DNA from 3 places in the Bacillus sp. XB1 genome. Region 3 is predicted to be linked to each of the others. Evidence: predicted binding sites of a transcription regulator. Region 3 holds the regulator's gene; each other region holds the start of a gene.
What was found. The regulator Rex, encoded in region 3, represses fermentation and respiration genes when NADH is low (regulators of the CRP and FNR family bind a similar motif). The targets are predictions, from matches to a motif close to TTGTGAAATATTTCACAA.
Positions count from the first base shown of each region.

Region 1 (11,060 bases), on a different contig from region 3:
GGGAACAACGGTTATTATTAAACTGAATGTACAGGATGAGGGGGGCATGTTCTAATTTTTAGGGCATGTTCTTTATATTGAAGAAAATATTTATCCCGCTATTCGCCGGTCAGTAAGACCCTCACCTCAAAATTCAGCGGAAGCAAAGAAGTTAGGTGGAGGCACTGCTGCCTGTAAAAGCCCGATTGGTGAGGGCTAATAATCAGTGGGGGATGAACAAAACCCTCACTGATTAAAGTTTCACTTTATACGTAAAAATATAAATTAATATGTAATAAATATCGAAAATTTGACTATTTTATGAACAAAACATTTGTACTTCTTATCAATTCGGTCTAAAATAGTTATGATGCAAAGTTCTTATAAATCGTTTCAATTGTTGTTTGGAAGATACTGAGGTGATTTAACTGGAGTACAAATCTATTAAACCGAAAAAAATTTACGAAGAAGTATCTGAAGCTATTTTAACAATGATTAAAAATGGTACGTTAAAACCTGGTGACAAACTACTCCCTGTGCATCAATTAGCTGAGCAGTTTCAAGTTGGCAGATCTGCTGTTCGTGAAGCGCTAAGTGCGCTAAGAGCGATGGGCTTAATTGAGATGAAACAAGGAGAAGGTACATATGTGAAGAACTTCGATTCTTCTTCATTAACGAAATCATTAAACAATAGATTATTAATGAAGAAAGAAGATATTTTGAATTTATTAGAAGTACGAAAGGTGCTTGAAGTGGGGGCAGTTCGAGTAGCGGCGGCAAAACGTACGGAAGATAATTTACAAAATATGAAACATTGGTTAGATGAAATGGCAAAGAGCATTGGAGATGAAAAGGCTGGCGAAAAAGCCGATTTTCAATTTCATATGGGAATTGCAGAGTCTTCGCATAATAGCATTTTGCTTGAACTCATGAATCATGTTTCAGAGATGATTGCTGAAACGATTGGTGAATCAAGACGCATTATTTTATATGGTGAACAAACGACATCAGAACGACTTATAGAAGAGCATCAAGTTATATATGATGCGGTGTTAAAACAAGATGTAGAATTAGCGCAGCAAGCAATGCTAGATCACTTAACAAATGTAGAACATATTGTCACAGGTAAAAACGATATAAATTCGTAATTTAATCTTTTAAAAATTTAATTTTCTGATAAAATAGAGAAAGATTAAGTAAGCGTTTTCTTTAGAAGAGGGAGAGGATAGGCCATGGTTGAGCCTATTTCTTCTCTGCTTAGTCATCTGATGACCATATGTTTGTTGGTGAAGTTGTAAAAAGGGGGAGTAATAGTTATGAAAGTTACTTTATTTGTTACTTGTTTAGTCGATATGTTTGAAACAAATGTCGGTAAAGCAACGGTTGAAGTGTTGGAGCGTTTAGGTTGTGAAATTGAATTTCCAGAAGCGCAAGTTTGTTGTGGTCAGCCTGCTTATAATAGCGGCCATGTAGAAGCAGCAAAAGAAGCAATGAAACATATGATTGAAACTTTCGAAGATGCAGAATATATTGTTACGCCATCTGGTTCTTGTGCGACAATGTTTCATGAGTATCCACATGTTTTCAAAGATGATCCAAAGTGGGCTAAACGTGCACAAAAAGTTGCTGATAAAACTTATGAATTTACACAGTTTATTGTGGATGTTTTAAAGGTTACTGATGTTGGTGCAAGTTTACCAGGGGTCGCTACTATTCATAAATCATGTCATATGACACGTATGCTTGGAATAAAAGAAGCACCAGGAATTTTATTATCAAATGTAAAAGGATTAACTGTGAGAGATTTGCCAAATGTGCAAAATTGTTGCGGGTTTGGGGGAACGTTTTCAGTTAAGATGACTCCAATTTCTGAGCAAATGGTAGACGAAAAAGTAGATAGTGTAATGGAAACAGGTGCAGATTATTTAATCGGTGCAGATTGTGGGTGTTTGTTAAACATTGGCGGACGTATTGAGCGTTTAGGAAAAGAAGTAAAAGTAATGCATATTGCTGAGGTACTGAATAGTCGCTCATGAAGGGGGAACATAAGCTATGTCTATGAAAATCAGTGAGAAAAAATTTAATGATCGCGTTGGTGATGGAATTCAAGATTCGTTTATGCGCGGAGCAGTATCTTCTGCACAAACGCGTTTATATACGAATCGCTTAAAAGCCGCAGATGAACTAGGAAACTGGGAAGAGTGGCGTGAACTAGGTGAACAAATTCGTCAACATACGTTAGAAAATCTTGATTATTACTTAATGCAGTTAAGTGAAAATGTATCAAAAAGAGGCGGACACGTGTACTTTGCGAAAACGAAAGAGGAAGCAGCAAAGTATATTCAAGACGTTGCAAAAAAGAAGCAGGCAAAAAAGATAGTAAAATCAAAGTCGATGGTAACAGAAGAAATCAGTATGAACCATGCGCTTGAAGAGATTGGCTGTGAAGTGTTAGAGAGTGACTTAGGAGAATATATCTTGCAAGTAGATAACGATCCACCTTCACATATTATTGCACCTGCACTTCATAAAAATAGAACGCAAATTCGCGATGTATTTAAAGAAAAGCTAGGCTATGAAAATTCTGATGACCCGTATGAAATGACAAAGTTTGTTCGTAAACAACTTCGTGAGAAATTTATGGATGCAGAAATTGGTGTAACTGGTTGTAACTTTGCTGTTGCAAATACTGGCTCTCTTTGTTTAGTAACGAATGAAGGTAATGCAGATCTTGTTATGTCAATTCCTAAAACACAAATAGCGGTAATGGGTATGGAACGTATGGTTCCGACAATGGAAGAATTAGATGTTTTAGTTGGTTTACTATGTCGTAGTGCAGTAGGTCAAAAATTAACAAGTTATGTAACAGTAGCGGGGCCAATTCAAGAAGAGGAAGTTGATGGACCTGAAGAATTTCATTTAGTTGTTGTTGATAATGGTCGCTCTCAAATTCTTGGATCTGAATTCCGTTCAGTATTACAATGTATTCGTTGCGCTGCTTGTGTTAATGTATGTCCTGTATATCGTCACGTTGGTGGACATTCATATGGATCGATTTACTCAGGACCAATCGGTGCGGTATTAACACCGCTTCTAGGTGGATATGATGATTACAAAGAGCTTCCTTATGCATCTAGTTTATGCGGAGCATGTACAGAAGCTTGTCCAGTAAAAATTCCATTGCATGATTTATTATTAAAACATCGTCAAGTCATCGTTGAGCAAGAAGGTCGTGCACCACTTGCAGAAAAACTGGCTATGAAAATGTTTAGTATGGGTGCTTCTTCAGCTGCTTTATATAAAATGGGTTCAAAAATGGCACCAGCGGCAATGAGTCCATTTACATCTGGTAATCGTGTATCAAAAGGTGTTGGACCACTTAAAAACTGGACGGATATTCGTGAATTCCCAGCTCCAAGTAAAGAACGATTCCGTGATTGGTATAAAGATCATAAGAAAGGCGGGGATAAATAATGACAGGATTAATTCAAAACCGTGATGCCTTTCTAGATAACATTGCAAAAGAACTTGGGCGCGCGCGTAAAACAGAAGGTGTAGAGCGTCCAGTATGGAAAAGTAATGTGAATATAGAAACGTTAAAAGATTATTCACAAGAAGAATTACTAGAAGTGTTTAAAGAGCAATGTACAAACATTCATACAACTGTAGTAGAAACGACAAACGACCGTTTAGGTGAAGACCTTCAAAAAGTAATCATGGAAAACGGCGGGGGACCTATTTTATTATCAGCAGATGCGCGTTTTGATGCATATGGTTTAACATCTTTATTTAAAGAAGAACTTCCAAAACGAGATGTTGAAGTAAATGTATGGGATCCAGAGAGAAAAGACGAAAATATGCGTTTAGCTGAAAAAGCGAATATTGGTATTGCATTTAGTGATTATACATTAGCTGAATCGGGTACAATTGTTGTACAAAGTCATAAAGGTCAAGGGCGTTCTTTACACTTTTTACCGACTGTATATTTTGCTATTATTCCACGTGAAACACTTGTGCCTCGTATTACACAAGCAGTTCAGGATATGAACTCACGCGTAGAAAATGGGGAGACAGCGGCATCTTGTATTAACTTTATTACAGGGCCAAGTAACTCGGCTGACATCGAGATGAATCTTGTTGTCGGAGTACATGGACCATTAAAAGCAGTTTATTTCATCGTATAAAAGAGGGGAAAGCAGGCCAGGAAATGGCCTGCTTTTTAGTAGAATAAAGGATAATATGAAGTAGAAGTTCTCTCCTTTTTTTGCTATGTTTTTTGGGAAAGGAGAGGAAGGGATGTTCACTTATTTATATGCACTGTTAGCAGGGATGGTGTTTGGTTCTTTTTTTATGCTAGTTGCGATGAGGGTTCCATTAGGTGCTTCTATTATTACCCCGCGTTCACATTGTGATTATTGCAAATATGTGCTAAGGACAAAAGAACTAATCCCCATCATTTCATTTTATATACAAAGAGGCTGTTGTACGAATTGTAAGAGGAAAATTCCAATTATGTATGTAGCATTTGAATGTATAACAGGAGGTATATTTCTTCTTACAGTGTATATGATTGGAATAGAACGAGAGCTTATTATTATTTTATCCCTTTTTTCGCTGCTTCTTATTATTTCAGTTACAGATTACTTATATATGTTAATTCCTGATTGTATTTTAATTTCGTTTGCCTTTTTACTCACTCTCGAAAGTGTTTTTGTACAATTAGTTACTTGGACAGATAGTATAGCTGGTAGTGGTGTTATATTTATTTTGTTATATTGCATGCAAAAGATATATCCAGAAGGGCTTGGCGGAGGAGATATAAAACTACTTTCGTTACTTGGATTTATAGTAGGAGTGAAAGGAGTTTTTATCGTTTTATTTTTAGCATCTTGTTTTAGTCTTTGTTTTTTCGGGATTGGTATCGGATTAAAACGTATAGAAGTACGAAAGCCACTTCCATTTGGTCCTTTTATTAGTCTCGGGGCAATATGTTATGTATTGGCCGCATATTCAAATTAGAGAGGGAATCGAAAATGAACGTATATATGGATGATCAAAGAAGTTGCCCGTTCGGGTATGTGCCCGCAACTACAGTAGAATGTGCTTTGCAAATGGTTCGGGATTATGATGTGAATATTCTTTCTCTTGATTTTAATATGGGATGGGGAGCGAAAAATGGACTAGATTTTGTAGAAGCTTTTTGTACAGAGGGGTTATATGTAAATGAAATTCGCTTTCATACGAATGATGTCATCGGTATGTACAAGATGAAACAGAGAATGGATAAGGGAAAGGAAGAAGGAGAAATTACTCCTCACCTTGTTATTAAATACGTGGGAAGCTAAAAACTCCAAAGTAAAACTTTGGAGTTTTTAATGTTTCATATGGGCTTGTAAAGGAATAATCTCTTCTTGTTGAGCTGTTGCGATTTCAGTTTCTTCCTGTTGAACTTCAGGCGTTTTCTTTGTTAAGTAGTGGTATACCATACCGACAAATACTGATCCGCCAATAATGTTACCAATTGTAACAGGAATTAAGTTATGAATAGCACCTGAAAAAGAAATTGTCTCAGGATGCGGTGAAACTAAAGATAAAGCAAAGAGTGATAAGTTTGCAATACTATGTTCGTAACCAGATAAGAAGAATGTGAAAACAAGTAGCATCATGACCATTATTTTTGCTGTGTCACCTTTAACCTGAGAAGGTAAGAAGCAAGCAAGACATACGAGCCAGTTACATAAAATGGCTTTAAAGAATAACTGCATCGTAGGTGTATTCATCTTTCCTTCAACGACTTTACTCATTAAGTGACCGTGATCAATTGCTTCAAAAATTCCAGTTGCGTAAAATAGTAAGGCAAAGAATAATGCGCCGGCTAAGTTACCTGCATAACAAGCAACCCAGTTACGAAGTGTATCAGAAATCGTTGTTTCTTTTCTTAAAGTTGCGACAGTAAAGTACATTGTGTTCCCAGTAAACAATTCAGCACCGCCATATATAATAAGTACGAGAGCAATCCCGAAAAACATAGAAGCGGCTAAATAAGTTGCTGGTGAATCTGCAATGTGAAAAAAGTTACCTAATTTAAAACATAGTACAATAATAAAACCGATATAAATACCAGCAAGTGCAGCACGAATGAAATATTGCATTGGGTTTGTATCTAGTATTTTCTTTTTGCTTTTAGCCAGTTTGACAACATAATCTAGTCCTTGTTCTAGCATGAGTAATACGCTCCTTTAGTAAATCTTCTATAAATACTCCTTATATGAATAAAGTACATGGAATTGTTCTTACTTTCAATAAGTTTGTGCAATGTTTCACAAAAAGGACATACATACATTAAGAAAACGTTTACAAAAGGTAGTATAATGGAATTTTTTCTGGACATTGCGAGGAAGAAAGGAAAAAGAAAAAGCGCTGTAATTACAGCGCTTTTTCGTCTAAATTCTTTTCCACTTTTACTTCTACTTCTTTTGAGAAGAACCAACCACCAACTGCGATTCCGACTAATACAATCCAGAATGTAAGCTTCCACGGAGTGGATTCTGGGAATGAATGTGGAATTACATTTAATGCAGGATGTGCTAATGTATAAACTGCTAGCTTCACACCAACCCAACCTACAATTAAGAATGCTGCAGTTTCAAGCCCTGGTTTACGTTTTAAGATTTGTACGAAAGCAGTTGCTGCAAATCGCATAATGATTAATCCGATAAGTCCACCTACAAAGATAACAACGAATTGCCCAGTATCAAGACTACCAATTGTACCTAGTCCTGTTTTTGGTAAAGTCATTGCTAGTGCAACAGCAGCTAAAATTGAATCAACTGCGAAGGCGATATCAGCAACCTCAACTTTAAATACAGTCCACCAAAAGTTCTCTTGTTTTTTCTTTGCTTCTTTTTCTTCTGTTTCTTCATCTGTATTCTTTTTAACATATGTTTTAAATAAGTGATTACCAGCGATAAACATAAGGTAGATGGCACCGATTGCTTGCACTTGCCATACATCGACTAAGAACGAAATCATAAATAACGATCCAAATCGGAAAACGAATGCCCCCGCTAATCCGTAAAATAGTGCTTTCTTTCGTTTTTCTTCTGGTAAATGTTTTACCATAATTGCAAGAACAAGAGCGTTATCAGCCGCTAAAATCCCTTCAAGTGCAATTAGGATGAGTAATACCCAACCATACTCCAATAATAATGATACATCCATGTACATTCTCCTCTCATCTCTATAACTTCTAAATAAGTGAAGAATTTCCCCACTATTTAGTTTCCCCATACTCCTGCCTATTAACTTTGGAAGAATCTGGAAATGAATGCAAAAAAGACCTCTGCCGTTAATAGGCAAAGGTCTTGCTAGACATATGTAATAAAAATGCCAACAAAGCCGGAAGAACTAAGTTCTACGTAATGACGACTTTGTTTCCAAGATATATTCTTGGACGCTACTCCCCTTTGGAGATATGTTATTGTATTCTCATTATATGGATAATTTATACGGTTGTCAACCTGTTAAAATATCTTCATTCGGATATTTTATTTTTCGGTTCTTTTTACGAGCAAATGAAAATGCCAATGTTAAAGGACCCATTTTCCCAAAAAACATCATAAAAATAATAATCGCTTTTCCAATTATAGTTAAGTGGGGTGTTAAGTTCATACTGAGGCCAACAGTCCCAAATGCTGAAAATACTTCGAAAGCACTCATCAATAGAGGAACTCGTTCAGTAATACTCAAAATTAAAATAGCAAAAAAGATAAATGAAATAGAAATAATAGTAATGGTTAATGATTTGACAATGAGAGTATCTTTAATGGATTTTTTAAATACGACAATATCTTCTTGTTCTTGTAAAAATTTAAATACACCAAAAAATATGATTAAAAATGTTGTTAACTTAATCCCCCCACCCGTTGAAGCACTACCAGCACCAATAAACATAAGTAGCATCATTAATAGCAGGGAAGGTTTTGACAATGTAGAAATATCAACTGTATTAAACCCGGCAGTTCGCGTTGAAATTGCTTGGAAATAAGAGGCCATTCCTTCTTCAAATGGGGTAAAACCTCTCATAGAAAGAGAGTTATGGAACTCGAATATAAAAATAAAAAGGGTAGCAATAATGTTGATGATTAGAGTAGAAGAGAGCATAAGTTTTGAATGTAGTGTAAGGTTTTTAAAGTTTTTCTTTCTTTTTATGTCTACGATCACTGTAAAACCAATTCCACCTAAAATGATGAGAGAGGAAATGACGAAATTGACAATAATGCTATGAGAATGGGACATTAAATTATCGCTCCACACAGAAAAACCAGCATTGTTAAAGGCTGAGATTGAATGGAAAAAACTATAATAGATCCCTTTGGTAACCCCGTATTTTGGTACCCACTCAAAAGAAAGAATTAAAGTAGCGATACATTCGACTGTAAAAGAGAATAAAAATAATGCTTTGGCAAGACGGATGACGCCGCCTATATTCGTTTGATTTAATGCTTGTTGTAATAAAATACGGTTTTGAAGACCGATTTTTCTGCCGAGCATAATCGCAATTAAGACAGCAAAGCTCATAATACCAAGTCCGCCAACTTGTATAAGCGTTAAAATGATACATTGTCCAAACAAAGTAAATACTTTTCCAGTGTCCACAACACCAAGCCCTGTAACCGTACAGGCAGAAACTGTTGTAAATAAAGCATCGAGCCATGAAATAGACGTTGTTGTAGCGATTGGAAGCTTTAATAAGCATGTACCTATAATTGATAACATGATAAAAGACAAAGTAAGAACGCGGGGAGGACTCATACGAATGTTAATCCGTTTCATGTTATATATCGTTCCTTTCTGTTTGCTCTTACTAGTATGTGAAAAAGTCCGATTATGTATGTGAAAAATAGAAAGAGGCAGAGAATATCTGCCTCTAAGCCATATGTTATATTATTATCCGCGTAATTGTTGTTGAGCTAAAGAAACAAGACGTTTTGTTACTTCACCGCCAACTGATCCGTTAGAACGAGATGCTGTATTAGACCCTAAGCTTACGCCGAATTCTTGTGCAATTTCATATTTAAATTGATCAAGTGCTTGTTCAGCACCTGGAACTAGTAATTTGTTTGTTTTTGCCATGATGATACACATCCTTATGAGTAATCCAGTCCAGATAAGTACTTATCTGAATTGGTACTGTTATTTTATGTGGAACCGGCGTGCTCATACGCGGAAGTAATCGGTGTGATTAGAAGTTATTGGATAGAAAAAAGAGTAGCAAATTTGCTACTCTTTTTTTAGTATTGTCGCTGTACCTTCCACGACAATATCATCCGATTGATTATATATATTTGTTTGCAACGTAATGATTTTTTTATCGTCACGCTTCTTAATAACCTCTGCCACAACGCGAAGTGTATCACCGATTTTGACAGGGGCACGGAATGAAACATTTTGGGATAAATAAATTGTATTTTTGCCTGGGAGTTTCGTTCCAAGGATGGTAGAAATAAAACTCGAAACGAGCATACCATGGGCAATGCGTTCTTTAAACATTGTCGTTTTTGCAAAAGAGTCTAAAATGTGAATAGGATTCACATCCCCAGTCAATTTTGCAAAATTGATAACATCTTCATCTGTAATTGTTTTTGTAAGGGATGCTTGATCACCGACTTGAATCTCATCATAACGAAGCTCCGGGACGGTTTGTGCTTCTTGGAATGGATTCATTTTGTCCTCCTTCTTTTCCATATCGAAAAATGCCAGCCATCTTGATGTAGTAGGAGGAAGAAAGAGTTTTGTTTGTGCTGCAGTTAGCTCCCACATTTTTCTTACTTGATGGAAGTAAATAGATTTTTTGAGTTTTCCTCGAACTTTTTTGCGAGTTCCAACTGTTTTGACTTGAACTCTTCCAAAAAACCCTCTAACTGTTTTTGAGCCTCTTCACGTTGTAATTGTTGTTGCTCAATAAATTGTTTTGTTGTTTCTTCAAATTGACCGCTTGTTTGTGTAAGAATTGACAAAGATGTTTTTGTAGGAGAAACAGTAAGTTGATGCATATGAGCAGAAAGTTCCTTCCATTTGTCCTGCCACTCGTTAATTTGATCATTTAAGGAGTTTCCAGTTAATTGTTTCACGTAATCTGTATATTGGTTGTTGAACTGAGCAGTGAGTTGTTGTAGTTCTTTTTCTAGTTCATCTACTCCTGATGTTAATTTATGCAAAGCGTCTTGTTGTTGTTTTAATGTTTCTAAAGTAAGCTGCTCTAATTGTTTCCCAGCTGAAGAGAAAAGGGAAAGTGATTGAGACCAGTTTTTCCAAAATGCATCGACTAATTCGTATGGTTTAGTTTCCATTGTTTGACCCCCAAATGTTTTTTTGCATATTGTGAACGCAGATTACTCTGCTGTACCACCAGGTGAAGATGAAGAATCCTTTTCATCCTTTTCTGGAGAAGTAGAAAATGGAAAGAATGCATTGGTGTATAACGTGAAAAACGTTCGCAACATATTTTGATAATGTTCAAAAGAAGTCGCACATGTTGTTAAATATTGCTCTCCATATTCAGTTAAAGAATAAATTCTTTTTGCCGGCCCTCCATCGCTTGTATCCCAAGTAGAAGAAATAAGGTTTTCTTTTTCTAATTTGCGTAGTGTTCTATAAACATTACCTTGGTCAACAGAAGAAAAGCCGATATCTATTAGCATTTGAATAAGTTTGTAACCATGAAGACTCCAGTCTTTTAGACAGAGAAGTAAGAAGGGAACTAAGAAGTTTTTTGGCATGGAGTTTGGTTGCTTCGCTTGGTTGCTCTCCAAACTTTCGCGTTGTTCTGGTTCATTTTGTAGCATGATTGTGCATCACCTCATGAATCAGTTAGATGGAATTTTTTGCTTATAAGTGCAATTTACACCTATCTGTTTTTAAAGTCAACACATTTGTTAGAAAATAGAAAAAAATAAAATATAGACTTGAAGTTTTATTCAGAATATTAGAAAATAGTGAATAGGTTGAATTGTTTCAAAAACGAAAAAGGGAGTGTAGGTAAAGTGATTGATCAAAAATTCGATCCACTACAAGCATGG
Region 1 covers NZ_JBNRIL010000001.1:2,329,823-2,340,882, reverse strand. Annotated here, with positions in the region: gene ACK1U5_RS12010 (sensor histidine kinase) at 1-55, shown strand, start outside; gene ACK1U5_RS12005 (FadR/GntR family transcriptional regulator) at 438-1,127, shown strand; gene ACK1U5_RS12000 ((Fe-S)-binding protein) at 1,296-2,015, shown strand; gene ACK1U5_RS11995 (LutB/LldF family L-lactate oxidation iron-sulfur protein) at 2,032-3,453, shown strand; gene ACK1U5_RS11990 (LutC/YkgG family protein) at 3,453-4,163, shown strand; gene ACK1U5_RS11985 (prepilin peptidase) at 4,276-4,998, shown strand; gene ACK1U5_RS11980 (cyclic-phosphate processing receiver domain-containing protein) at 5,013-5,324, shown strand; gene ACK1U5_RS11975 (formate/nitrite transporter family protein) at 5,352-6,203, opposite strand; gene ACK1U5_RS11970 (TerC family protein) at 6,406-7,200, opposite strand; yybP-ykoY riboswitch at 7,283-7,456, opposite strand; gene ACK1U5_RS11965 (TrkH family potassium uptake protein) at 7,495-8,814, opposite strand; gene ACK1U5_RS11960 (alpha/beta-type small acid-soluble spore protein) at 8,929-9,114, opposite strand; gene ACK1U5_RS11955 (MaoC family dehydratase) at 9,262-9,705, opposite strand; gene phaP (polyhydroxyalkanoic acid inclusion protein PhaP) at 9,807-10,331, opposite strand; gene phaQ (poly-beta-hydroxybutyrate-responsive repressor) at 10,374-10,826, opposite strand; gene phaR (polyhydroxyalkanoic acid synthase subunit PhaR) at 11,025-11,060, shown strand, end outside.
Region 1: the regulator Rex is predicted to act here: its motif matches at 6,288-6,305, upstream of ACK1U5_RS11975 (formate/nitrite transporter family protein).

Region 2 (11,060 bases), on a different contig from region 3:
ATTTACACTACAAGGAGAAACTGCTCCATTTCGAGTGACACGAGAGCAGATGGAGAAGGTAAATGAATTACATGTATTAGGTATTGTAGCAGCTGAAGTGCGATTAAAACAAACTGGAGAGATAAATCATTTAATTGGTGATGTAGGGGAGAACGAAAGGGAGTTTCAAAAGCGATATGGAGAATTGAAAAGAATCTCAAAACAAACGCCGATAGGTATTTCAGGATTACAGCAATCATTTGATGAATTTCTATTGACTGATGGAGAGGCAAAAGTATTATATCAAGTAGATCGGCAAGGAGAACCAATTTTCGGAAAGCAAGCGAAATACACTTCACCAGGAAATCCATTTTATCCAGTTAGGATTCAAACTACTTTACATAAAGAGTTGCAGCAAAAAGCAGAAGAAGTGATTGAAGCGAATGAAATAAAGAAGGGGGGACTAGTATTACTTGATGTAAAGACAAATGAAATATTAGCGATGGCTAGTAAGCCGTCTTTACAAGTAAGGGATGAGAATTTATATAAAACTACACTTGAAAATCAAATGTTAACGCCACATTTTCCAGGCTCTGTTTTTAAAACAGTAGTTGCAGCTGCAGTCATTGATCAAAAAGTAAATTTGTTTAATCGGACATTTAACTGTAACAAAGATTTATATGGTGAAAACGACCCGCAAGTTAGGATGGGTACACTTAACTTTAAAGAGAGCTTTGCTAGGAGCTGTAACAGGACATTTTCCGAGTTAGGTAACGAGCTATTACAAAAGGATAAGACGGTGCTACAAACATACGTAGCAGCTTTAGGAGCAAATGAAAAGGTTGGATGGAAAGGTTCTGTATTTCATACACCTCATTTTGAGCAAATGCCAGAAGAAAAGGGTACTACTATTTGGGGGAATGAAGAAAATAAAAATAGTAAAAAAGCGGTAGAACAAACAGCAATTGGACAGAAAGATGTACGTATATCACCTCTAGCAATTGCAAATATGATGGCGACGATTGCAAGGAATGGAGAAAAGATGGAAGTGAAAGCAGTTGAAAAAATAGTATATAAAAATGGAGCGGATTTTTTTACATTTGAGAGCCATACGTTAAATGGAAAACAGCTTTCGTATGAAACAGTGAAAACATTACAAGAGTTATTAAGAGGCGTTGTAACAAGGGAGAAAGGAACAGGAACGGCATTCCGTTCGTTGCCACTAAGTGTCGCTGGAAAATCCGGGACAGCGCAAACAGGGAAAGGGACGAGGGTGAATCGCTGGTTTGCAGGTTATTTTCCGTATGAGAATCCAAGATATGCTTTAGTTGTTGTTGATCTAGAGACTGATAGCAAAGTGAATAAAGTTACACCTATTTTTAAAGATATGGTAGGAGCAATCTATCAATTGGAGAATGAAAAGTAATCTTGCAATTTATAGTGAAATGTCTTCATTTCATGAAAATATCATTGTAAATGTTCAACCTTTCTAGATTTAATGTTACAATAGCAATTAGGAAAAACTGCATGGAGGTTTGGAGAATGGCAGGAGGATCAAGATTCCAACAGAAACAACAAAAACGTCGTCAAAACGGTGTTTTAAATATTGCAATCGCTATTGTATTACTATTAGTAGCTATTGTAGCATATCAATTGTTCGTTCCTAGTACGAAAGAGCAAGCATCTTCTACTGATAAGAAAGTCTCTCAACAAACAACAAAGAATGAGAAAGCTGGAAAATCAGAAGATAAAGAATCTGCTAAGAAAAAAGAAAAAGAACAAGAGCAAGCAGAAGCTAAGAAAAAAGCTGAAGAAGAGAAGCTAAAGGCTGAAGAAGAACAGAAAAAAGCTGAAGAAGAAGCGAAAGCTAACGAGAAAGTATCAGCTGAGAAAACTGTATCTAAGGCAAAAGAGGCGTATACAAAACCTTCTTGGAAAGCTGTGGGAACAGAACAAGGTTCATCACCAGCGATGACGTTTAAACAGGGTTCATCAGATTGGAATGAGATGCAAAGTGCAATTGCTGCAGGTGTTGAAGTACCGAAAGAGCAATTAGTATTCCATTTTGTTGGAAGAGACAAAACTGGAAAGAGCAAAGCTTATGGTGATGTTCAAGATAAGCAAAGTGGGAAAAGATATTATGTAAATATTGATTGGGTAGACAATGAGGGCTGGAAACCAGTACTTGTTCAAACTCTAAACTAAAAAAGAGAGGCTCCTTAGGAGCTTCTCTTTTTTGTTAACGCAATTTCTTTAATTTAAAATGAACAACCGCGCTATAATACGGTCTTTTGCTTTCAGGATCCATAACCATTTGATGTGAGATGTGATGAACTTCAAGCATAAGTGCTTTATTATTATCAATTTGTTCACTAATTTTTCGTTCTAAAGAAGCTAAGTCTCCCGCTTCAAAAAACTCTACTTTATCTTCTAACATTTCAAAGGTAAATGACATGAAGACGGCCCCTCTCCTATGTAATCAACTATAGTGTAACAAAGAAAAGAAGGAAATACCATGTACATTTCAATTGACATTTTTAGAAAGAGGGAATATCATACTGATAAAACCGATAAGAAAAAGGGGAATTTTTATGGGTACAGAATTTAATGGTTTATTTGATGAGTGGGCTCATACGTACGACTCATTTGTACAAGGCGAAGATATACAATATAAAGAAGTTTTCGCCCATTATGAGGACATTCTAGAGGATGTAGTTAACAAGTCATTTGGTAATGTATTAGAATTTGGTGTCGGTACAGGTAATTTAACAAATAAATTATTACTTGCTGGCCGCACAGTTTACGGTATAGAACCGTCGCGTGAAATGCGCATGATTGCAAAAGAGAAATTGCCAAAAGAATTTTCAATTACAGACGGTGATTTTCTTTCGTTTGAAGTTCCAAATTCAATTGATACCATTGTAAGCACCTATGCATTTCATCATTTAACAGATGATGAAAAAAATGTAGCGATTGCGAAGTATAGTCAATTGCTAAACAAAGGTGGTAAAATAGTGTTTGCTGATACGATATTTGCAGATCAAGATGCATATGATAAAACTGTTGAAACAGCAAAACAAAGAGGTTTCCACCAGTTAGCAAACGATTTGCAAACGGAATACTATACACGTATTCCAGTTATGCAGACTATTTTTGAAAACAATGGCTTCCATGTAACGTTCACGAGATTAAATCATTTCGTTTGGGTAATGGAGGCAACTAAGCAATAGAAAGAGGGATTAGATTGAGAATTGCTGTAATTGGAGCAATGGAAGAAGAAGTACGTATTTTACGTGATAAATTAGAACAAGCAGAGACAGAAACGGTTGCAGGTTGTGAATTTACGAAAGGGCTATTAGCAGGGCATGAAGTAATCTTGTTAAAGTCTGGTATTGGTAAAGTAAACGCAGCGATGTCAACGACAATTTTATTAGAAAAATATAAGCCTGAAAAAGTAATTAATACTGGTTCAGCTGGTGGATTCCATCATTCTCTAAACGTTGGTGATGTAGTTATTTCCACTGAAGTTCGTCACCATGACGTAGATGTAACAGCATTTAACTATGAATATGGTCAAGTACCAGGAATGCCGCCTGGATTTAAAGCTGATGAGGCGTTAGTTGCATTAGCTGAGAAATGTATGCAGGCTGAAGAAAATATTCAAGTTGTAAAAGGTATGATTGCAACAGGTGATTCATTTATGAGTGATCCGAACCGCGTTGCAGCCATTCGTGATAAATTTGAAAATCTTTATGCGGTAGAAATGGAAGCAGCAGCTGTTGCACAAGTATGCCACCAATATGAAATTCCGTTTGTTATTATTCGCGCACTTTCTGATATTGCTGGTAAAGAATCAAATGTTTCATTTGATCAGTTTTTAGATCAAGCAGCTCTTCATTCTACAAACTTTATCGTAAAAGTGTTAGAAGAGTTAAAGTAATGTAACAAAAAGGCAACTGTCTCATATAAAGAAAATACATACAGTTGCCTTTTCTTTATTGGCAAACAAGGGGGAGAACACGATGAATGTATATCGTGGAGTTCATGAGTTAATTGGTCATACACCAATTGTAGAAATTACTCGTTTTTCACTTCCGAAAGGAGTCCGTTTATTTGCAAAGCTTGAATTTTATAACCCAGGCGGAAGCGTTAAGGATCGTTTAGGAAGAGAATTAATCGAAGATGCGCTAGAAAAAGGGCTTGTTACCCGGGGTGGAACAATTATTGAACCGACTGCTGGGAATACTGGTATTGGACTGGCACTTGCAGCATTAGAACATGATTTACGTGTTATTGTTTGTGTACCAGAGAAATTTAGTATTGAAAAACAAGAATTAATGAAAGCACTAGGTGCAACGGTCGTGCATACACCGACTGAGCAAGGAATGACCGGTGCAATTGCTAAAGCAAAAGAGTTAGTAAATGAACTACCGAATTCATACTCTCCAAGTCAGTTCGCAAATGAGGCAAATCCTCGTGCATATTTTAAAACACTAGGACCTGAACTGTGGGACGCATTGAATGGAGAGATTAACATATTTGTTGCTGGAGCAGGAACTGGCGGTACGTTTATGGGGACTGCATCTTATTTGAAAGAAAAAAATATAGATATTAAAACAGTTATCGTAGAGCCAGAAGGATCTATTTTAAATGGTGGTAAGGCTGGTTCACATGAGACCGAAGGAATTGGACTGGAATTTATCCCGCCATTTTTGAAGACATCTTATTTTGATGAAATTCATACGATTTCTGATCGAAATGCATTTTTACGAGTGAAAGAATTAGCGCAAAAAGAAGGACTTCTCGTTGGGAGCTCTTCAGGAGCAGCATTTCATGCGAGCTTACTGGAGGCAGAGAAGGCAGCACCAGGTACAAATATTGTAACGATTTTTCCTGATAGCAGTGAGCGCTATTTAAGTAAAGACATATACAAAGGATGGGAATGAAAAATGAGAGCAAAGACAAAGTTAATTCATGGTATTCGCATAGGAGAACCTTCAACTGGATCTGTAAACGTACCGATTTATCAAACAAGTACGTACAAACAAGAAGCAGTTGGTAAGCATCAAGGATATGAATATTCACGTACAGGTAACCCAACACGTGCAGCTTTAGAAGAAATGATTGCTGTATTAGAAAATGGGCATGCTGGATTTGCATTTGGTTCAGGAATGGCTGCTATTACAGCGACAATTATGTTGTTCTCAAAAGGTGACCACGTTATTTTAACAGATGATGTTTATGGCGGAACATACCGCGTTATTACGAAAGTATTAAACCGTTTCGGTATTGAGCATACATTCGTAGATACAACAAACTTAGAGGAAGTTGAAGAAGCGATTCGTCCAAATACGAAAGCAATTTATGTGGAAACACCAACGAACCCACTACTAAAAATTACTGATATTAAGAAAATATCTACTCTTGCTAAAGAGAAAGACCTATTAACAATTATTGATAACACATTCATGACGCCATATTGGCAGTCGCCGATTTCTTTAGGAGCAGATATTGTGCTTCATAGTGCAACGAAATATTTAGGAGGTCATAGTGATGTAGTTGCAGGTTTAGTAGTTGTAAATAGCCCACAACTAGCAGAAGATCTTCACTTTGTACAAAACTCAACAGGAGGTATTCTTGGGCCACAAGATAGCTTCTTACTACTTCGCGGTTTAAAAACATTAGGAATTCGTATGGAAGAACATGAAACGAATTCACGTGCTATTGCTGAGTTCTTAAATAATCATCCAAAAGTAAATAAAGTATATTACCCAGGTCTTGAATCACATCAAAATCACGAATTAGCAACAGAACAAGCAAACGGGTTTGGTGCTATTATCTCATTTGATGTAGATAGTGAAGAAACATTAAATAAAGTACTTGAGAAACTACAATACTTTACACTTGCTGAAAGCTTAGGAGCGGTAGAAAGTTTAATTTCTATTCCATCTCAAATGACACATGCATCAATCCCAGCTGATCGCCGCAAAGAATTAGGAATTACAGATACATTAATTCGTATTTCTGTCGGTATTGAAGATGGTGAAGATTTAATTGAAGATTTAGCACAAGCGCTAGCATAATAAAAAATGCACTGCTCTATATTAGCAGTGCGTTTTTTTATTACGTCTTTTTGTGAAACGTTTCACAAAATAGACATACACAAACGAAATGATTTCATGTATATTGAATTCAGGAAACGTTACTCACGAACAAACTTGTGAAACTTTTCACAAACAATGAAATTCATGTAGGAAAGCATCTCTATTTTTTTGTGTTAATTGGGACTTATTTTGACCTACAGGGACATATAAGGACCGTAATAGTAGAATAGGAGGAAATTTACATGGTAGTCAAAGAGAAAGTTGTAAATGAAATGCAGGAAGTAAAAAAGATGATTGATACGCTAGTAAATAATGGTCAACAAGCTTTACAAGCATTAGAAAGTTTTACACAAGAGGAAATTGACAACATTGTTCATGAAATGGCATTAGCAGGTGTTGATCAACATATGCCGCTAGCAAAATTGGCAGTTGAAGAAACTGGCCGTGGTGTATATGAAGACAAATGCATTAAAAATATTTTTGCCACTGAATATATTTGGCATAGTATAAAGCAAGATAAAACGGTAGGGACTATTCACGAAGATCCTCATGAAGAAATAATAGAAATCGCGGAACCTGTCGGTGTAGTAGCTGGAGTAACACCAGTAACGAATCCAACGTCGACAACAATGTTTAAAGCGTTAATTGCGATAAAAACAAGAAATCCAATTATTTTCGCATTTCATCCTTCCGCACAAAAATGTTCTGTGGCAGCAGCGAAAACCGTATATGATGCAGCGATGAAAGCTGGTGCACCAAAACACTGTATTCAATGGATTGAAAGACCGTCTGTTGAAGCGACGAAACAATTGATGAACCATGATGGTGTAGCACTCGTTCTAGCAACTGGAGGCGCTGGTATGGTGAAATCAGCTTACTCTACTGGAAAACCAGCGTTAGGCGTTGGTCCTGGTAATGTACCGTGTTATATAGAAAAATCAGCACATGTAAAACGAGCTGTTAATGATTTAATTTTATCAAAAACATTTGATAACGGTATGATTTGTGCATCGGAACAAGCAATCATTGTCGATAAAGAAATTTATGATGATGTTAAAACAGAAATGATTGAAAACAGTTGTTACTTTGTAACAGAAGAAGAAAGAAAAAAATTAGAAAAGCTCGTTATAAATGAAAATACATGTGCAGTAAATAGTGATATTGTAGGGAAATCAGCACAGTATATTGCCGATTTAGTTGGGATCACTGTTCCTGGACATACAAAAATGCTTGTAGCTGAAATTCAAGGTATCGGAGCAGCATATCCGTTATCCCGTGAGAAACTGAGTCCAGTATTAGCTTGTGTGAAGGCAAATTCATTAGAAGAAGGATTTACATATTGCGAAGAAATGTTGAACCTCGGTGGTTTAGGACATTCAGCAGTTATCCATTCTACAAATAAAGATGTGCAAAAGCAATTTGGGTTACGTATGAAAGCTTGCCGTCTCATTGTAAATGCACCTTCATCACAAGGTGGAATAGGGGATATATATAATGGATTTATTCCATCACTTACACTTGGTTGTGGTTCATACGGAAAGAATTCAGTTTCCCAAAATGTAACAGCGACTCATTTATTAAATATAAAAAGGCTGGCAAATAGAAAAAAGAATATGCAGTGGTTCAAACTGCCACCAAAAATTTATTTTGAAAAACATGCTACAGCTTATTTAGCAAATATGCCTAACATTTCACGTGCATTTATTGTAACGGACCCCGGAATGGTTGAACATGGCTATGTCGATACAGTCGCGCACTATTTAAACAAGAATGCAAATGATGTGAAAGTTGAAGTTTTCTTTGAGGTCGAACCAGATCCATCAGATGAAACTGTTTTCAAAGGTGCGGAAATGATGAAAAGCTTTAAGCCAGATGTAATTATCGCACTTGGTGGTGGTTCAGCTATGGATGCAGCAAAAGGAATGTGGTTATTCTATGAGCATCCAGAAACGACATTCTATGGTATTAAACAGAAATTTTTAGATATAAGAAAACGTACATGTAAATATCCGGAATTAGGAAATAAGGCGCAGTTTGTTGCGATTCCAACGACATCAGGAACGGGATCAGAAGTGACACCATTTGCGGTTATTACAGATAAGAAAAATAATATAAAGTATCCGCTCGCAGATTATGAATTAACACCAGATGTAGCAATTGTTGATCCACAATTTGTAATGACAGTACCACCACATGTAACAGCAGATACTGGTATGGATGTTTTAACACATGCAATTGAGGCGTATGTGTCTGTTATGGCAAATGACTATACAGATGGATTAGCATTAAAAGCTATTGATCTCGTATTCAAATATTTACCGAGAGCATATAAAGATGGAAATGATGAAGAAGCAAGAGAAAAAATGCATAACGCTTCTGCAATTGCAGGGATGGCATTTGCAAATGCTTTCCTCGGTATTAATCACAGCTTAGCACATAAGATTGGACCAGAATTCCATATTCCGCACGGACGTGCAAATGCCATTCTAATGCCGCACGTAGTCCGCTATAATGCTATTAAGCCAAGAAAACACGCATTGTTCCCAAAATATGAGCACTTTGTGGCAGATGAAAGATATGCACATATAGCGAGAATGCTCGGGCTTCCAGCAAGTTCGGCAGCAGAAGGAGTGGAATCACTCGTCCAAGCAATTATTGAGCTTGGAAAAAGCTTAAATATTAATATGAGTATTGCGGGACAAGGAGTCGATAAAGAGCAATTTGAAGAGGTTGTTGGAGTATTAGCAGAAAGAGCTTTTGAAGATCAATGTACAACTGCTAATCCAAAGTTACCGCTTATTTCAGAGCTGAAAGAAATTTATATGGAAGCATATAAAGGTGAATAATGATAAAAAAAGAGCCGCAGTAAAAGCGGCTCTTTTTTTATTGGAAAACATCTCCCAGAATGGCTGTATTTACTGGTCTTTCAGTTTCATAGAATATGATACAGTGAAATGGAGGAGTGAGAATATAATGAAAGAATTAAAAGGAAAAATAGAAGATTATACTCGGTTTGGACAAATGCTTCTCGCTGTAAGTACATTGTTAATGGTTGGCTTATTGATTCCGAGTGGAGCAAAAGAGACAATCCAATTTTTTGTTATGATGGGGAGCATCGTTATATTTTTAAGCTTATCGTTCTTTTTCTTTCAGCGTGTGAAAGTGATGCGTGACCAGCTAGAGGAAAATGAATGTGAATAATATTGTTAACTAGAGCGCAGCGAAAAGAAAAAATCTTTTTGTCGCGCTTTTTGTTTTTTTGTAGGAAAATATATGCGTTTCGTGTTGACAATGATAATCCTTATCAATTAAAGTAGAATAGTAGTTAATGATTATCATTATCAATTAGAGGTGAAGGAATGAAAAAATCTATTACGCTATTTACAGCGATTTTATCTATTTTTTTCTTGTTAATAGGTTGCAGTGCCAAAGGGGACGAAAAAGCGTCTGCAACCAAAACAGAAAAAGGAAAAGAGAAAATCGAAATTACCGACCTATCAGGAAGAAAGGTAACATTCGATAAAGTGCCAGAAAGTTTTGCAACATTAAGTATGGGGGATATGGATATTATTCATGCTTTAGGTGGAAAAATAGTAGGTCGCCCGGATACGAAATTAACTCTTCCAGATGAGCTAAAGAAAGCACAAGTAATTGGGAATGCACATCAACCGAATTTTGAGCAAATTGCTAGTTTAAAGCCCGATGTACTTGTTGCTAACAATGGATTCCAAAAGAATGTGCCAACGGTTGAAGGACAAGGAACGCAAGTTATCATTTCTTCTGCGAATTCTGTACAAGATATTCAAAAAAATATTGAATTATATGGAACGGTAATGAAGAAAGAAGATAAAGCAAAAGAAATTAATCAAAAAATGAATGATCAAATGAAGAAATATGAGAAAAAGAGCGATGCGAAAGCATTGCTAGTGTATGGCGCACCAGGAACTTATTTAGCGGCATTACCAACATCTTTATCAGGTGATATTTTAGAAAAAACAGGCGGAAAAAATATTGCTTCTGATTTTCCAGAAACGAAAGAATATCCGCAATATGCACAGCTAAGTGTAGAACGTATTATTGAGGCGAATCCAGATGTGATTTATTTAATTACACACGGAGATCCAAAAAGTGTGAAAAAAGCATTCGAAGGCGAAATGATGAAAAATGAAGCGTGGAAAAATTTAGAGGCAGTAAAACAAAACCGCGTAGTTATTTTGCCACCTGATTTATTTGGATCTAATCCTGGTACAAAAGTTACAGAAGCGATGGACTTTATGTATAAAAGTATACAAGATGTAAGGAAATGATACTATGGAAAGTAGTGAAGTAGTAAGAGAAAAGGAACATCCTTTTGCGAAAAAAAGATGGATAATAGCAGTTACTTTAGTTGTATTAACAATCCTAGGTCTCTTTTACGGTCTTTTCGCAGGAAGTTTATCCTTTTCTGTACGAGATATTCTAACGGGTATACAAGATGAAGGTTCGACAGTTCATCGAATTGTATGGGATCTTCGCATACCGAGAGTGCTCATTGGGTTTATAGTAGGAACATGTTTAGCTGCATCTGGTACACTGCTACAAGGAGTTATGAGAAACCCTCTTGCAGATCCTGGTATTATCGGAGTTTCATCTGGGGCAGGCCTTGTAGCAATTGTCATCATGATTTTATTCCCACAGCATCTAGCTTTTTTACCACTAGGGGCGTTTTTAGGAGCTTTCATAACAGCGATGGTTATTTATGCTTTATCATGGCAAAAAGGGGCACCACCTTCAAGAATCGTCTTAGTAGGGGTGTCGATCAATGCATTAATTGGTGCAGCAACGTCAGCATTAATGTTATTACATAGTGACAAAGTACAATCGGTGTTACCGTGGCTAGCGGGTGGTATTGGTGGTGTAAGTTGGGCACATTTAAATATGATTATTTATTATGCAATATTCGCCATTATATTAGCTTTCTTTGGTATTAAGCATATT
Region 2 covers NZ_JBNRIL010000002.1:483,546-494,605, forward strand. Annotated here, with positions in the region: gene ACK1U5_RS17740 (peptidoglycan D,D-transpeptidase FtsI family protein) at 1-1,405, shown strand, start outside; gene ACK1U5_RS17745 (YrrS family protein) at 1,522-2,184, shown strand; gene ACK1U5_RS17750 (YrzA family protein) at 2,219-2,434, opposite strand; gene ACK1U5_RS17755 (class I SAM-dependent methyltransferase) at 2,571-3,209, shown strand; gene mtnN (5'-methylthioadenosine/S-adenosylhomocysteine nucleosidase) at 3,224-3,919, shown strand; gene ACK1U5_RS17765 (O-acetylserine dependent cystathionine beta-synthase) at 4,002-4,925, shown strand; gene ACK1U5_RS17770 (bifunctional cystathionine gamma-lyase/homocysteine desulfhydrase) at 4,929-6,062, shown strand; gene adhE (bifunctional acetaldehyde-CoA/alcohol dehydrogenase) at 6,326-8,929, shown strand; gene ACK1U5_RS17780 (YrhC family protein) at 9,057-9,284, shown strand; gene ACK1U5_RS17785 (ABC transporter substrate-binding protein) at 9,443-10,390, shown strand; gene ACK1U5_RS17790 (FecCD family ABC transporter permease) at 10,395-11,060, shown strand, end outside.
Region 2: the regulator Rex is predicted to act here: its motif matches at 6,113-6,130, upstream of adhE (bifunctional acetaldehyde-CoA/alcohol dehydrogenase).

Region 3 (11,060 bases):
AAATCCAGAACGTCCTCCCGCTGCTACCCCTGCAGACGATTCAATGTAAGACGTTGTTGTTGATGTACCCAAGATCGCACCAATTACAGTTGCAATCGCATCTGCAAATAACGCTTTTCCTGCACGTGGTAATTTATTGTTCTTCATTAATCCTGCTTGATTCGCAACCGCTACAAGCGTACCTGCTGTATCAAAGAAATCGATAAAGAAGAACGTTATAATAACAATCCCCATTTGAACTGTGAAAATATCTCCGAAGTGCGTTAACGCCACGCCGAACGTTGGTTCTAGACTCGGTATTGCTCCCACCACAGCTTTCGGAGTATCAATTAATCCTGTTGCAACTCCTAAGATCGCTGTAAGAATCATACCGTAGAATACTGCACCATTAACTTTCTTAATCATGAAGATGATCGTAGTAACAACCCCGAAGATTGCTAGTAACGTTGTGCCCTTTGTTAAGTCCCCCAACCCAACAAGAACCGCATCGTTTTTCACGATAATTCCGGCATTTTGGAATCCAAGGAAAGCAATGAATAATCCAATACCTGCTGCTACTGCAAACTTTAACTCCGATGGAATTGCATTAATGATTTTTTCACGAATACCTGAAGCAGTAAGAATAATAAAGATAATACCTGACATTAATGTTCCGGCAATGGCCGTTTGCCACGGAATACCCATCGTTAACACTGCTGTATAAGCAAAGAACGCGTTAATTCCCATACCTGGCGCTAAAGCAATTGGATACTTCGCGAAAATACCCATAATTAACGAACCGATCGCTGCCGCTAATGCCGTAGCAACGAATACTGCACCTGGATCCATCCCTGTACCTGCTGGTAACCCTTTAACATTTCCAAGCGACAGCGTAGCAGGATTGACAAATAGTACGTAAGCCATAGATAGAAATGTCGTTAACCCTGCTATGAACTCAGTCTTATAATTCGTACCGAGCTCATCAAACTGAAAATAGCGTTTCATCCTATGTTTCCCCCGTTATATGATTACTCGCCGTATTTCACCCTAGCCCTCTTTTATCCCGAGAAATAAAAAAGGCTTCCATTGCATATATACATGGAAGCGTTCTATAAACAAAGACAAGTTTCCCCTCATCTTTATACAAACGCCTCGTAGTCAAGCCATTTACGGTAGCTAGGTAGAAACTTTCGGGCCATATCCCCGATATTATACGACGGCTATAATATTCACTTTTCGTTTGAATTACATAATCATATTAACTCGACGAAGTAGTTTTGTCAATTTAAAAACGAACATTTTCATAAACTTTTATAGTTTCGTTCGTATTAATGCCAAAATAAAAAAGATCCATCTATGCATAAGCAATAGATGGACCTTTTTATAAATACTATTCCCACTCAATAGTTGCTGGTGGCTTACTCGTTACATCATACACGATACGGTTAACGTGTTTTACTTCGTTTACGATACGTACAGAGATTTTCTCTAATACGTCCCAAGGGATACGTGCCCAGTCAGCTGTCATACCGTCGATAGATGTTACTGCACGGATACCTACTGTGTAATCGTAAGTACGCTCGTCACCCATAACACCTACGCTACGCATACCAGGAAGTGCAGTGAAGTATTGCCAGATTTCGCGGTCTAAGCCCGCTTTAATAATTTCTTCACGTAAAATCGCATCAGATTCACGAACGATTTCTAATTTCTCTTCTGTGATTTCACCTAATACACGAATACCAAGACCAGGTCCTGGGAATGGTTGACGCCATACGATTTCATCAGGAATTCCTAATTCAGATCCTAATACACGTACTTCGTCTTTAAATAACGTGTTTAAAGGCTCAATTAATTTGAACTGCATGTCTTCTGGAAGTCCACCAACGTTATGGTGAGATTTAATTGTTTGCGCAGTTGCTGTACCACTCTCAACGATATCTGTGTAAAGTGTACCTTGCGCTAAGAAGTCCATACCTTGTAATTTTGACGCTTCATCATCAAATACGTAAATGAATTCGTTACCGATGATTTTACGTTTTTGTTCTGGATCTTCTACACCTTTTAACTTGTCCATGAAGCGATCTTTTGCATCTACTTTAATAACGTTCATATGGAAGCCTTCGCTAAATGTTTTCATAACGCCTTCTGCTTCGCCTTTACGAAGTAAACCGTGATCAACGAAAATACATGTTAATTGGTCGCCGATTGCTTTATGAATTAATACTGCTACAACAGAAGAGTCTACACCGCCACTAAGTGCGCATAGTACTTTTTTGTCTCCAACAGTTTCACGAATCTTTTCTAATTCTACTTCGATAAAGTTCTCCATGTTCCATCCTTCAGAACAACCACATACGCCGAATACGAAGTTTTTAATTAAATCGTTACCGTACTCAGAGTGACGTACTTCTGGGTGGAATTGTACACCGTATAAGTTTTTGTCTTCATTGCTCATACCAGCAATTGGACAAGACTCACTTGTTGCGTCTACTACGAATCCTTCAGGTAAACCAGTTACTAAGTCACCATGGCTCATCCATACAACTTGCTCTTCTGGAAGGTTCGCATATAATTTTGATTCGTTCTCTACTTTAAGAACAGCTTTTCCGTACTCACGGTGATTTGCACGCTCTACTTTACCACCGAAGTGTTGCGTCATAAGCTGCATACCGTAACAAATACCGAAGATTGGTAAACCTAGTTCAAAGATTTTTTCATCACAATGTAATGCACCTTCACCGTATACGCTATTTGGTCCACCAGAGAAAATAATCCCTTTTGGATTCATTGCTTTAATTTCTTCCGCAGTAATTGTATGTGGATGAAGTTCACTGTATACACCGAACTCACGAATTCGACGTGCTATTAACTGATTGTATTGACTTCCAAAATCTAAAACGATAATTGTATCGTGTTGTTTCTTCAAAATAATCACCCCAACGTTAGTTCTCGTATATAAATATTTTCACCAATTTGGCGAAAAGCATTACCAATATAATAAAAAAAGCCAGTCCTCCGCCTCTAGTCTCATAACAAAGAAAAGGCAGGGGTCTGGCTTTATAAAGAAAGATAGTCTCCGCTCTTTATAAATATAAGACACACTGCCTTCATAGTCAGGTTGTTTACGGTAACCCGGTAGAGACTCTCAAACCATATCATTGAGGATATATGAAGGATCGTTTTATATTATCTTCCTAGATTCTAACAATGAAGTATCAATATGGTCAAGAGAGAAAGCGACAAAATTCTACAGAAATTCATTTCCTTTTCTAAAAAACATAAAAAAACATCCATTTCTATATAGAAATGGATGTTTTTTAGGACAAACGGAATTACATCATTCCGCCCATACCGCCCATGCCCATGCCGCCCATGTCAGGCATTGCTGGTGCATTTGGTTCTGGCTTGTCAGCTACTACAGCTTCAGTTGTTAAGAACATAGCTGCAACAGATGCTGCGTTTTGAAGTGCAGAACGAGTTACTTTAGCTGGATCTACGATACCAGACTCAAGCATGTTAACCCATTCGCCAGTAGCTGCGTTGAAACCAACGCCTACTTTTTCGCCTTTTAGACGCTCTACAACTACAGATCCTTCTAGACCAGCGTTGATTGCGATTTGACGAACTGGCTCTTCTAGTGCGCGAAGTACGATGTTGATACCTGTTGCTTCGTCGCCTTCAGCTACGATAGAAGCTACTTTCGTGTATACGTTCATAAGTGAAGTACCACCACCTGCAACGATACCTTCTTCTACTGCTGCACGAGTTGAGTTAAGTGCATCTTCAATGCGAAGTTTGCGTTCTTTCAACTCAGTTTCAGTTGCTGCACCTACTTTAATTACCGCTACGCCACCTGCAAGTTTTGCAAGACGCTCTTGTAATTTTTCACGATCGAATTCAGAAGTTGTTTCTTCTAATTGCGCACGGATTTGACCGATGCGAGCTTCGATTTGTTCTGTGCTTCCTACACCTTCAACTACAGTTGTGTTTTCTTTCGTTACAACAACTTTACCAGCGCGTCCTAAAGATTCAACTGTAGCAGATTTTAAGTCACGGCCTAATTCTTCAGTGATTACTTCGCCACCAGTTAAGATCGCGATATCTTCTAGCATTGCTTTACGACGGTCACCAAATCCAGGAGCTTTAACAGCTACTACATTGAATGTACCACGAAGTTTGTTCACTACTAATGTAGCTAACGCTTCGCCTTCTACATCTTCAGCAATGATAAGAAGTGGTTTACCTTGTTGTACCACTTGCTCTAATACTGGTAAGATTTCTTGAATGTTAGAAATCTTTTTATCAGTGATTAAGATGTATGGGTTATCAAGAACTGCTTCCATTTTGTCAGAATCAGTAATCATGTAAGGAGATGCATATCCACGATCAAATTGCATACCTTCTACTACGTCTAATTCTGTTGTGAAGCCTTTAGATTCTTCTAAAGTAATAACGCCGTCGTTACCAACGCGCTCCATTGCTTCAGCGATTAATTGACCTACTTCTTCGTCAGCAGCAGAAATAGCAGCTACTTGTGCGATAGAAGATTTACCTTCGATTGGTTTAGAAATCGTTTTTAATTCTTCAATTGCAGCAGTAACAGCTTTTTCGATACCTTTACGAAGACCCATTGGGTTCGCACCAGCTGTTACGTTTTTAAGACCTTCACGAATCATAGCTTGCGCTAATACAGTTGCAGTTGTTGTTCCGTCACCAGCTACGTCATTTGTTTTGCTAGCAACTTCTGCTACTAATTTCGCACCCATGTTTTCGAATGCATCTTCTAATTCGATTTCTTTTGCGATTGTTACACCATCATTTGTAATAAGTGGTGAACCAAATTTTTTCTCAAGTACAACGTTACGACCTTTTGGTCCAAGCGTTACTTTTACTGCATTTGCAAGAGTGTCGACACCGCGAAGCATCGAACGACGTGCTTCTTCACTAAATTTAATATCTTTTGCCATAATAATTGACCCCCTTGGATTTTTTAAGATTTATATAATTAACCGATAACTGCTAAAATGTCACTTTCACGTAAAATCAAGTAGTCTGTACCTTCATATTTCACTTCAGTACCTGCATATTTTGAGAAGATGATAAGATCACCTGCTGCTACCTCTAAAGCAACACGCTCACCATTCTCAAGCACTCGACCAGTACCTACTGCAACAACTTTACCCTCTTGTGGTTTTTCTTTTGCAGTATCTGGTAATACGATACCACTTGCTGTTTTTTCTTCTGCTTGAACAAGCTCAATTACAACGCGATCACCTAATGGCTTTAGCATGAACAATAACCTCCTCATTTTGTTATGTAAATTTCTTTTATTAGCACTCAAGTCACCCGAGTGCTAACACACTTATAATAATAAATAATCTCAATTTCTTTTGCAAGTAAAAAAATCATAATTTTTTCGCAAATCACTATATAAACTTTCTATATAGAATACTGCCTTTACTATATGAATCGTTGTTTCCACTGCTCGTATGTTACAATATGAAAGGACACCCTAAGTTGTTTTCGCTACACACACAACTTTCTCCTGTCTTCTATTATAATTTCAAATAAGGATTTACGAAAAAAACATAATTCAAGTGAGGTTTATATCGTAGGTAGCATATTTACATGTTATCCTAACTTATCTCATACACTATAGTTAGAAAGGATGGTTAAACCATTTGAAGAAACAATACTGGTGGATTATCGTTACATACATTTTAATGCAGTTATCCGGCGTTGTTGGATTACCACTTCTCCTAAAAACAGGACTCTACGATAATAGAGGATTTACCATTGAGGAAAAAGGACAAATCATAACGGGACACTGGGCAATTATTAGCTTCTTTGTTGCATTATGTATCGTACTTTGGTTACTTAGAACAGATATTCGTGACAGGCATTTAGATCCAATGCGCTCTTCTGTCCCAGCTACTATTGGATGGATTTTCATCGGGTTCTTCTTAGCAATCATCTCACAATCCATTGCAGGTATGATTGAAATGTATGTATTTGGGGTTCCACGTGGATCTGAGAATACAGACAGACTGATGGACATCGCAAGAACGATACCTTGGTTCCTTATTGTTGTATCTATAATTGGACCTATCTTAGAAGAAATCGTATTTAGAAAAATTCTATTCGGCACGCTTTATAAGAAGTTTAACTTCTTTATCGCAGCTATCATTAGTTCGCTTGTATTTGCAGCAATTCATTTTGATTTTACTCATTTATTGGTATACACTGCTATGGGGCTCGTATTCGCCTTCTTATATGTGAAGACGAAACGGATTATCGTTCCGATTGCAGCTCATGTTGCGATGAATACATTGGTCGCTATTGGGCAAATTTTTATGAGCAATGAACAAATTCAAGAAATGATTAAAGAAGCTGAAAAAATGCAAGGCTTTATCGGAGGATTTTTTGTATGAGAAACTCACCATTGTTCATGGCTGCACTATACTTCCTTCTTGGATGTATCTTTACACGCTTCGCCATTACGAACGTGACAGATACAATCTGGAATATGTGGACAATACTATTTGCAGTTATGGCAACAATTGATTTTAATTTGGCACTTCGCCTTATATTAATTAAATTCACAAAGAAGAAACAATAATAAAACGCAGAGGTCGCTTCCTCTGCGTTTTATTGTGGATAGTTTTTCAAAAAGTAAACTAATGTTTGTAACTCTACAGCTAAGTCAATATGATGAATTCTAATATTCTCTGATACGTTTAATCGCGCTGGTGTGAAATTCAAAATACCATGCACGCTCGTTTCAGCTAATCTATCTGCTACAGCTTGTGCTACTGTAGCCGGTACTGTTAATATTGCCACTTGTATATCATTTGATAATCTCTCTTCTAATTCATCTAAATGATATACAGGAATGCCCCCGATTTCTGTTCCAACTTTCTCTTCACTAACATCAAATGCCATTTCAATTTTTGTATTATTGTTTTTCGTGAAATTATAATGTAAGAAAGCGGTCCCTAAATTACCTACTCCAATAAGTGCTACACGTGTTATATCATCTTGATCAAGTGTTTCGCGGAAAAATGATAATAAATAATTTACGTTATATCCATATCCCTTTTTCCCTAACGCTCCAAAATACGAAAAATCTCTTCGTATTGTTGCGGAATCTACTTTTACTGCCTCACTCAATTCGGCCGATGAAACACGCTGCTTACCAGAAAGAGATAAGTTTTGGATAAATCGATAGTATAGAGGCAATCTTTTAGCAGTGGCTTGTGGAATCTTTTGCTGATCCATATGACCTCTCCTCTCTTCCTATCTTTATTCATATACTTTAATCAAATACAGAAGTTTAGCACTCATTAAATTCCTTGTATAATAAAGAGAAGAAGTATTCTCTCTTTATTTTAAACTATACACTATTTTTAGTATGATTGAGAAATATAAACATGGCAAAGTTAAGAAATTATTTGAGGTGAAAACATTGATTTTATTACAAGTAAACGCGCTTTCGAAATTATACGGTGCAGAAACGATTCTTGCAAACATAAAATTGGAAATACAAACAAAAGATCGTATCGCATTAGTTGGAAGGAATGGAGCAGGCAAATCTACATTATTAAAAATTATCGCTGGTGAATTATCTCATGATGGTGGCGAAATTATAAAACCGAAAGATGTCTCAATCGGATATTTAGCTCAAAATACTGGACTAGAAACGTCTTTAACAATTTGGGATGAAATGCTAACCGTCTTTACTCACTTACAGCAAATGGAGACAAAACTTCGAAGGCTTGAGCAAGAAATGGGAAAAGAAGAAAACTTTTCAAACGAAGCTACATATGAAAGATTGTTAGCTGATTATGACCAATTGCAACTCAATTATAAAGATCAAGGTGGATATCAATATGAAGCGGATATTCGCTCCATTTTAAGCGGCCTTGGCTTCCCAGTTGAAACGCACCAGACGACGATCTCTACTTTAAGCGGCGGGCAAAAAACAAGATTAGCTCTCGGGAAATTATTATTAACAAAACCAGACTTACTTATTTTGGACGAGCCTACAAACCATTTAGACATCGAAACATTAACGTGGCTTGAGCAATATTTACAAGGTTATCCTGGCGCAATATTAATCGTTTCACATGACCGTTATTTCTTAGACAAACTCGTTACACAAGTATATGAAATTTCGAATAAAGAAAGCAGACGATTTGTTGGTAACTACAGTAAATATTTAGACTTAAAATCAGCATTATATGAGCAAGAAATGAAACGTTACGAAAAACAACAAGATGAAATCGCAAAACTTGAGGACTTCGTTCAAAAGAATATAGCTCGCGCTTCTACAACGAAACGTGCTCAAAGTCGTCGTAAACAACTAGACAGAATGGAATTATTAACGAGACCATTAGGGGATTCTAAGTCAGCATCATTCCACTTCGATATTGAAAAGCAAAGTGGAAATGATGTTTTACAAGTAAATGATGCAACCATCGGCTATGATGAGAACCCTATAATTGAACATGTAACTATGCGCTTAACTCGCGGAGATAGTGTTGCTTTAGTTGGTCCAAACGGAATTGGGAAATCCACATTGTTAAAGTCTATTGTGAATAAGTTACCACTATTAAATGGTGATGTTTCTTTCGGATCAAATGTATCTGTTGGTTATTATGATCAAGAACAAGCAAACTTAACATCTTCTAAACGGGTTTTAAATGAATTATGGGATGAATATCCACTGCAACCTGAAAAAGAAATCCGTACTATACTCGGGAATTTTTTATTCACAGGAGATGATGTACTGAAACCAGTATCTTCTCTTAGTGGTGGACAAAAAGCTCGATTAGCTCTTGCAAAACTTATGATGCAAAAGTCGAATTTGTTAATTCTAGATGAGCCTACGAACCACCTTGATTTAAATAGTAAAGAGATTTTGGAGAATGCTTTAATTGATTACCCAGGGACTCTTCTATTCGTCTCACATGACCGCTACTTTATTAACCGTGTAACAACGACTGTGGTTGAGTTATCAACAGAAGGTGCACAGGAATATTTAGGGGATTACGATTACTACGTTGAAAAGAAAAATGAAATGATTGAACGTGCAGAACTTGAACAGCAAGAAAGTGACATTCCTGTTCAAAAAGTGGTTGCACAAGAGAAATTAAATTATTTAGAAGAAAAAGAGCGTAAAAAACTAGAGCGTCAACGCACTAGAAAAATTGAAGAGCTAGAACAAAGTATATTAGAATTAGAAGAAGAAATTGCTACGCTAGAAGATCAACTTTGCTTACCAGAAATATATGCAGATTATGAAAAAGCTAGTGAAATTACAACTAAAAAGCAAACGCTACAAGAACAACTTGAAACTTGTATGGCAGAATGGGAAGAGCTGCATGTATAAGCATATTTAAATAAGGAAGATGTCTCATAAGTCAGGATTTTTGACTATGCGACATCTTTTTTTCTTTTAATACAGAAACAATTTTTGAGTATATCAATCGTAACTTAGAATATACCAACGATTTTTCAAATATATCTATTGTAACCCTATATATATTAACAATTCGACACAAAATATCGATTTAACGACAAAAATTGACAATATTAGCATCTTCTATAATAGGGGGATGTTTCAAAATGTTTTTCGGAGATATCTTCTTACTTTTTATTTCCCGAAAAAAAACAAATTTAAAGGTCTGACATCATCCTATTTATCCACAAGTTTATACACATATCCACCTTTATAAAATAAACCTTAAAATAACTTTTCCACATTATCCACAATCAACAAAAAAGTTATCAACATTTTATATACACAATAAAACCCACATTATCAACAGACAATATGGGTTTTATCCACAACCTGTGGTTAATTATGTGCATAACTATGCTTCAATATCTAATCCTGGATTTGCATTTAAGGCTAATGTTGCACGCTTACCTTGTTCATAAGCAATTGTCCCTGCCGCTGCAATCATCGCTGCATTATCTGTGCATAAAGATAGCGGCGGAATAATTAATTCAATGTTTTCTTTTTGTGCAAATTCCTCTTCTAATCGCGCACGAAGTCCTTTATTAGCAGCTACTCCACCAGCAAGAAGTAATTGCTTTACATTATAAGCTTCTGCTGCACGAGCTGCTTTCGTTACAAGTACATCTATTACACTTTCTTGGAAACTTGCCGCTAAATCTTCTGGCGCAATTTCTATACCGCGCTGTTTTGCGTTATGCACAGTGTTGATAACTGCTGATTTCAATCCACTAAAGCTAAAATCATATGAATCCGGTTCTAGCCATGCACGAGGCAAATCAATTGTCGGTTCTCCTTCATGTGCAAGGCGATCAATATGAGGACCACCTGGATATGGCATAGATAACGTACGAGCTACTTTATCATATGCTTCTCCAGCTGCATCGTCTCGTGTTTCACCAATTACTTCGAATGAACCATGTTCTTTCATATAAACAAGTTCTGTATGCCCACCAGATACAACAAGTGATAATAACGGGAATTGAACTTCTTTTACTAAACGGTTCGCATAAATATGACCAGCAATATGATGAACACCGACTAACGGAATATCATGTGCAAACGCTACTGCCTTCGCTGCATTTACTCCAATTAGAAGTGCTCCTACTAAACCAGGACCTTCTGTTACAGCAATTGCATCAATATCATCAAATGTGATGTTTGCTTCCTTTAAAGCTTCTTCTAACACAACTGTAATTTCTTCTACATGATGACGGGATGCAATCTCTGGTACAACGCCGCCAAAACGTTTATGACTTTCAATTTGTGATGCAACGACATTCGCAATAATTTCCGTTCCATTTTTAACAACTGCTACTGCTGTTTCATCACAACTTGTTTCAATACCAAGTATAATCGTATTTTTTTCCATTATATATTCACCCACATTACGAGACCATCTTCCTGATTGTCTGCATAGTATCGTTTACGAATCCCACCATTTTGAAATCCGTATTTTCTGTATAACTGCTTTGCTACTTCATTTGATACACGTACTTCAAGTGTCATTGTTTTTACCCCTAGTTCTTTCGCTTCAGAAATAACTGCTTTCAATAGG
Region 3 covers NZ_JBNRIL010000010.1:2,955-14,014, forward strand. Annotated here, with positions in the region: gene ACK1U5_RS27340 (NCS2 family permease) at 1-984, opposite strand, end outside; purine riboswitch at 1,115-1,216, opposite strand; gene guaA (glutamine-hydrolyzing GMP synthase) at 1,370-2,908, opposite strand; purine riboswitch at 3,073-3,174, opposite strand; gene groL (chaperonin GroEL) at 3,315-4,949, opposite strand; gene groES (co-chaperone GroES) at 4,988-5,272, opposite strand; gene ACK1U5_RS27360 (CPBP family intramembrane glutamic endopeptidase) at 5,664-6,413, shown strand; gene ACK1U5_RS27365 (YdiK family protein) at 6,410-6,601, shown strand; gene ACK1U5_RS27370 (redox-sensing transcriptional repressor Rex) at 6,631-7,260, opposite strand; gene ACK1U5_RS27375 (ABC-F family ATP-binding cassette domain-containing protein) at 7,448-9,373, shown strand; gene tsaD (tRNA (adenosine(37)-N6)-threonylcarbamoyltransferase complex transferase subunit TsaD) at 9,858-10,874, opposite strand; gene rimI (ribosomal protein S18-alanine N-acetyltransferase) at 10,874-11,060, opposite strand, start outside.